DNA from 2 places in the Alicyclobacillus tolerans genome. Region 2 is predicted to be linked to the other one. Evidence: predicted binding sites of a transcription regulator. Region 2 holds the regulator's gene; the other holds the start of a gene.
The links. The regulator CtsR, encoded in region 2, represses protease genes until heat stress. The targets are predictions, from matches to a motif close to ATGGTCAATAAAGGTCAAACA.

Region 1: clpP (ATP-dependent Clp endopeptidase proteolytic subunit ClpP) is a predicted target of CtsR. The motif match lies at 1,272-1,292, and genes of this name have one in related genera.

The regions. Positions count from the first base shown of each region.
Region 1 covers NZ_JBMGNK010000002.1:1,379,574-1,382,969, forward strand. Annotated here, with positions in the region: gene ACOJUR_RS06790 (IDEAL domain-containing protein) at 1-110, opposite strand, end outside; gene ACOJUR_RS06795 (hypothetical protein) at 369-551, shown strand; gene ACOJUR_RS06800 (YgaP family membrane protein) at 768-1,142, opposite strand; gene clpP (ATP-dependent Clp endopeptidase proteolytic subunit ClpP) at 1,382-1,963, shown strand; gene ACOJUR_RS06810 (SAM-dependent methyltransferase) at 1,960-3,006, shown strand; gene gap (type I glyceraldehyde-3-phosphate dehydrogenase) at 3,117-3,396, shown strand, end outside.
Region 2 covers NZ_JBMGNK010000002.1:509,068-512,463, forward strand. Annotated here, with positions in the region: rRNA gene ACOJUR_RS02630 (23S ribosomal RNA) at 1-44, shown strand, start outside; rRNA gene rrf (5S ribosomal RNA) at 87-203, shown strand; gene ACOJUR_RS02640 (TetR/AcrR family transcriptional regulator) at 382-966, opposite strand; gene ACOJUR_RS02645 (CtsR family transcriptional regulator) at 1,366-1,857, shown strand; gene ACOJUR_RS02650 (UvrB/UvrC motif-containing protein) at 1,893-2,417, shown strand; gene ACOJUR_RS02655 (protein arginine kinase) at 2,477-3,396, shown strand, end outside.

The DNA of each region.
Region 1 (3,396 bases), 870 kb from region 2:
TGTGTGGGTTCTATCTGTTGAAAGTATTGACTGAGTATATCCACCACGGGTTCAGCGCCGTTTGGCAACAATTTTGATTTTAGCTGGAGCAACTCGTCTTGAGGAATCATATCAATCACTCCTTACAACAGAAGTCGCTGTGACATTTTTTTATTGTATGATTCAGACTCATCCCATTGCTGGGCAAACGACGTATGCATGTAGATTGGGTGGTCTTTATTCTAACAAAAAGTCGCGGAATAAAGAAGAGAGAAGAAAAATTGGAAATCAGATTCTTCTGAATTCCGTTTGGAATATCCACCATATCCATGAATCGCCAGAGAAAAGTAGCGCTAAGGCGGTCATACTACCTGCAGGAGGGAGAGGCCGTGAGGGACTGGGTCTATTTTGCTGGGCTTTACGATTCAAAGTTTGAAGCGTATTGCGCAGTGATGTGGGTAGAAGCCGATGAGCGCATTCGTGGTACAAAGCGGCCCGGCGAAGTTCAAGTTTATCAAACGAAGCGTGGTAAATACGGTGTCCGATTTCGCGAAGAAGGCGCAACCTTTTAAGGCTGTCTTTGCAATGGCAGTACCACGATTTCCTTCCTGGAAAACTGAGCGGGTATTCGAAGAGTCTAACCGAATGACTCTCGAACTAACCCGCTCTTTTGTTTGATATCAGTTGGCAATCATAATCTATTGTGGAACGTGAAAAAACCTCCAACTTTTGGTCATCAGGTTGGAGGAGATTTTTCAGGTCAATGTTCCTCAAAATCCTCATTCAGTTTAGGAAAGCCAAGTTTCACTATATGTTCCTTGATGTTGATGGTCTTCCCGAGAATGAGAAGCATTTTGATATTGAGTGCGATCGCGATTTTGTTTTGTTTCTTGATGTTGTTGGTTGCCTTTATCGGTATTTTGTGCTTGGCTGGAGGTTGTAGCTTGAGCATTGGCTGACTGAGACGGCTCTTGAAACAAGCGATCGGCAACGTGCATCAAAGGGCACCAGCCCAGCACGCCTTCCGCAACCTTCATTGCCCCAATCGAAGCTGCTACAGTACTCATCATTCCTCTTTTGCGTCCACCAGATGCTGCGGCCAGAGTAATGATTCCAGCCACCATACGCGAGTAACGGCTGGGTATGGATAGATTCTGCTGCATAGTCGTCCCTCCACACAATTGAATTTTGTCCTTTTGTAATGTGCTCTTTTTGTGGACGATCTATCAATAAAGCGTTTTGAAAAATTGGATTGATTTGGATAGCTAATAGGCATGTCATCGTTTAAAGATTTTTTGACTTTGACTGACCTTGACGAAAAACAATTTTCCTGTCATACTGAATGCCGAGCAAGAAAAAAGTCGAAGCTAAAATTCAGTGAGGACCTAAGGAGGTTCGAGTCATGAGCCTAATTCCATACGTTATTGAACAGACCAGTCGGGGTGAGCGAAGTTACGATATTTATTCTCGGCTGCTAAAAGACCGTATTATATTGCTCGGGAGCCCCATTGATGCGGATGTTGCTAATTCCATTGTCGCTCAACTGCTCTTTTTAGCGGCGGACGATCCGGAAAAAGACATTCATATGTACATTAACAGCCCAGGTGGTTCTGTGACGGCTGGACTAGCTATATTTGATACCATGCAGCATATTAAACCGGACGTCTCCACTATGTGTGTGGGGATGGCGGCCAGTATGGGTGCAGTTCTTTTGGCAGCAGGTGCAAAAGGCAAACGATACGCCCTGCCCAATTCTGAGGTGATGATTCACCAACCGCTGGGCGGAGCCCGTGGTCAAGCTTCGGATATCAAAATTCACGCAGAACATATTCTTAAAACAAGACAGCGTCTCAATCAAATTTTGGCCGAACGGACTGGTCAACCTCTGTCTGTTATTGAGAAAGATACAGATAGGGACAATTTTTTAAGTGCTGAAGAAGCTAAAGCATACGGATTGATTGACGAAGTGGTTGTGCGTAAATGAGTCAAGTGTCCTATGCGGCCTGGATGCGTCATCAACTTTTGGGCTGGTCTAACGGATATTATCGTCATTATGCCAAAATTGGTGGAGTGGCGGCGGATTTTTTTACCGCCAGCCACTCCGTGTTGTTTGCCGAAGTGATTTTCCGTTTTTGCGAACAATGGGTAACTGAAGAAAAGTTAAAAGATTTTCAAATAGTTGAATTTGGTCCCGGCGAGGGATATTTAGCTTATTACCTCATATCCAACTGGGCAGAGCGCCTGCAGCACATTCCTCTTTACTATCAATGCGTTGAACCTTCGCCACGTTTACGCCAACACCAGGAAGAACGCCTTCGTCCTCTGCAAGGCAGGGGAAATGTCTATATTTCATTTTCTACTCCCTTTGAAGTATTAAAAAATCGATCAACATTGGTATTGGCTAATGAAGTACTGGATGCTTTACCAGTTGAGAGAGTCAAGAAAAGTTCAGATGGATGGTACAGGGCTTATGTGAATTTGTCCAATGAACAACCAGCCGTCGATATTGACTGGCGAAAAGCGCCTGGTTGGCTCGCTATACTTTGTGAACGTTGGCTCCCTATCCCGGTAGGCGCTTACGGGGAATTTTGCCCGGAATTGTGTACATTGCTTGCGCAAATGTGTCACTTGGCGCATCAAGGACGCTGTCTTCTTTTTGACTACGGTATCACTTCTAGGGATTGGGCTTCTGGTGCTTATCCTGAAGGTACGTTGCGCGGCTATCGTCAGCATCAATTAGTAGATATAAGCAAGGATTCATCTTTCCAGGGAGATTGGACAGCAGATGTTCATTGGGATTATGTCAATCATTTGGTACGCAGATTGGGTTTTGCCAGTCGCATGCAGACACAGGCAGAATTTCTTCTAGAGGGCGGATTATTAGAAATTATTGAAATGCAGCAAAAAAATTTGTCGGAATTCAGTGCTTATCAGATGCGAAATGAAGCTAAGCGATTACTTTGGCCAGGAGATATGGGCGAACGATTCAGTGTGATGACGATTGAACCCATAAAAAAATACACATAAACGTGTCACAATTTTTATGGATCATCTATTTAATATGTCACAAAAGGAGCGAGATATGATATATAATAAGGTTGAGGGCTCAATTTGATGCGTAAAGGAGCGTTTCAACCATGACTTTGCGGGTTGCTATCAATGGTTTCGGCAGAATTGGGCGAATGGTGTATCGTCGCGCAATGGAAACCGAAGCATTTCATGTGGTGGCTGTCAACGGCACGGCTGATTCGGAAGATTTGGCCCATTTGCTAAAATACGATTCTGTACACGGAACATGGAAGCAACCGCTTCAAGTTCAAGAAGATGGATGGACAGTAGCCGGCAAAAAAACACAGATTTTTTCAACGAGATCGATTCAAGACCTTCCTTGGGGAGATTTAGGGATAGATATAGTCA
Region 2 (3,396 bases):
AGGCGTGGAGCGGACGGATACGAATCGGTCGAGGCCTTCACCAAGGAAAGCCCCTCTTGCTGAGACAGTTGGAAAGGAAAGAAGAGTCTGGTGACCATAGCGGAGGGGATACACGCGTACCCATCCCGAACACGACCGTGAAGACCTCCAGCGCCGAGCATACTTGGGGTGAAGACCCCTGGGAACCTAGGTCGTTGCCAGGCAACAGGAGTACAGGTGGCTGTTAAGTGTGGAGTTTCCCTCCTTGGGGACTCTGCCTTACAGCCACTTTTTCTTTGCTTGGATGTAAGCACTAAATGTAAACAATAAAAAACCTCCTATCTTAGGATTGCCGTAATGGGGTATCTCGGTAGGAGTTTTTTTATATCACGATATTTGAATTTAGTCGCTGAGCAGTCCATTTAAAAAGAGATCAGCAAAAATCTGCGAAATTTGTTGAACCGTAAGAGAACCATCAGTTTGATACCAACGATATAGCCAATTGCAGGCTCCCAGTATGGCAAGTGCAGAAATCTTAGGGTGTTTCACAGAAAACTCGCCTTTTTGTTGCCCTTCTTGGAGTATGGACGTAACGAGATCAGTATATTTATCGGTTAATTCAATGATTGTACGGTGTTGAGTTTCTTCTAGCGCAAACGCGTCTCGCAAGAGTACAGTAATGGCTTCTCGGTTGACGGCGGAAATAGTGAGGTGATTTTCAATCATCTTTGCTAATTTTTTTTGAGGAGAAATATTTTCGTGGTTAATTTTTTCTAATGTTCGGTTGAACTCGCTGATGGCCTGATGAGCAATCTGCATCAATAGGTCTTCTTTGCTGTGAATATAGTGATATAAGCTGCCTTTTTGCAATCCTACGGCATCGGCAATATCTTGAACGGATGTAGCTCTGTAACCCTTTTGTTCAAACAACCTGACGGCTGCTTGGGCAATTTCAGTATGTTTGCTGGAGGACATCGACGAATTCAACCTTTCCTTATCCATTGAATACACCTAATCATGGAGTGTTCAATGTTCGAACTTTCTTTTCGACAAAGTTTGCATGTATCGAAAAGTTTACTGCCAATATGATTAACTTGCAATGATCTGCAATTCCTTCCACAGCTAAACATGTATGCGATTCAGTATAGCAAAAAACGGTATAGGGAATTCTAAAAGGTATTGGATTATATCTTTTTTAACCAACCCTTGCATATCAAACCCGACGTGATATAATAAAGTCAAGGAAAGTCAAAGTCAAAAAGAATTCCCATTACACGTTTACCAAACAGCATACACGTTTCTTATTTAATGGCTTGTTCCCTTCTGATATTGTTTGATGAACCGTTGCTAAGCAAACATCTTGCAACAGTGGGCAGGGAGGTCTGCATGGCTAGAAATATTACAGATATCATCGAAAGTCACTTGAAATCCATTATGAATCAAAGTTGCAATGGCATTATTGAATTGCAACGCAGCGAGTTGGCCGATCTCTTTAAATGTGTTCCGTCGCAAATCAATTATGTCATCAGTACCCGATTTACACTTGAGAAAGGGTACATTGTGGAATCCAAGCGAGGTGGAGGAGGATATATTCGAATTCGCCAAATTGAATCTCTTGACGATCCGCTTATGCAGGTTTTACAAGATTGGCCGAGCGAGATAAGTCAAAGAGAAGCAGAAGATATGATTGAGCGCTTGGAAAGGGAACAAGTCATGACGGAGAGAGAGGCAAACTTGCTGCGTATGATGGTGAAAAGGGAAGTTCTGGCTGTCGATCTTCCCATACGCGACAGGCTTCGATCCAGATTGCTGAAATTTGTCTTGCAGGTTTTTTTGATGGAAAACGGCAATGAGGAAGAAAAGCGTCAAACAGATTAATGCTCTCAGTCTCACTCCGTTTAGGAGGGATATTCGTGCTATGTCAAAAATGTCATGAACGACAAGCGAATGTTCATGTCAATCAAATTATCAACGGTAAATTAAGTGCCCTACATCTTTGTGAACAATGCGCAAAAGAGAGTGGCGATTTTTTGACCCAGTTTACAGGGGGTCAAAATCCATTTGATTTTCATCAGTTGCTCAGTGGACTGCTGAATATGGAGTCACCGACAGGGGTGAGTTCACCAAGTGTTTCCACACAAGTGCAATGCCAAAACTGCGGTATGACATACGCCCAGTTTAGCAAAGTAGGACGATTTGGTTGTCCGGAATGCTATGACAACTTTGAACAGCGTCTGGAGCCGTTGCTCCGACGTATCCAAAGTAACACCATGCATACAGGAAAAGTTCCCAATAAATCGGGAGAGCGTGTGAAAATGCGCAAGACGCTGGAAACTTTGCGCAGAGAACTACAACAAGCAGTAGCTGCAGAACAGTTTGAACAAGCTGCGCAGTTGCGTGACAAAATTCGCGCTCTCGAATCGCAGATGGGAGAATGAACGCGGTCAATGCTCTTATGAAAGGCTGAAAAGACTGCGAAGCAAGGAGATGAAGCAGCATGTCACTCGGTGATTTTTTGCAAAGAGCGACCAGCCGCTGGATGAAAGAAGGCGGTCCGGAAGACGATATTATTTTAACGAGTCGTATCCGTGTGGCACGCAATTTGCAAGGGATGCCTTTTCCTATACTCCAGACAGACTCTCATGCGCATCAGGTGTTGGAGTCTATTCATACTGCTGTACAGCATCCTAGTATGCAAAAACTGGGTAACTTTGAGTGGATTAACTGCAAGGATCTAAGTGCCATTGATCGCCAAGTATTTGTAGAAAAACACCTCATCAGTCCAGATTTAGCTGAGTCGTACAAGCATGGAGCCGTCGTTCTACGTGAAGATGAAGTCATCTCCATTATGATTAATGAGGAAGATCATCTGCGGATTCAGGTAATTATGCCGGGATTCCGATTGCAAGACGCCTGGCAATTAGCAAGTTCCGTAGACGATGCGCTTGAACAAAATGTAATGTACGCGTTTCATGAGCGATTTGGCTATTTAACCGCTTGTCCAACCAATGTAGGAACAGGCATACGGGCTTCGGTCATGATGCACTTGCCAGGGTTGGTTTTATCAGGGAATATTCAGCGATTGTTAAATGCCGTCTCGCATGTCGGGCTCGCGGTCAGAGGAATTTATGGCGAAGGAACCGAGTCCTACGGCAATCTATTTCAAGTTTCCAATCAAATTACATTAGGCGAGACGGAAGAAGAAATTATTGGAAACTTGTCAAGTGTTGTACAACAACTGATTGATCATGAGCGTGCAGCTCGCAAAATGCTGCTTCAGCAAAACCGGGAAGCTCTTGAAGATCGTATTTGTCGGTCTTTTGGAATTCTCGCCTATGCGCGCAGAATGGATTCCAAAGAGACGCTGGAACGTCTGTCGGACGTTCGGTTAGGTATCGATCTCGGTATTTTGAAAGG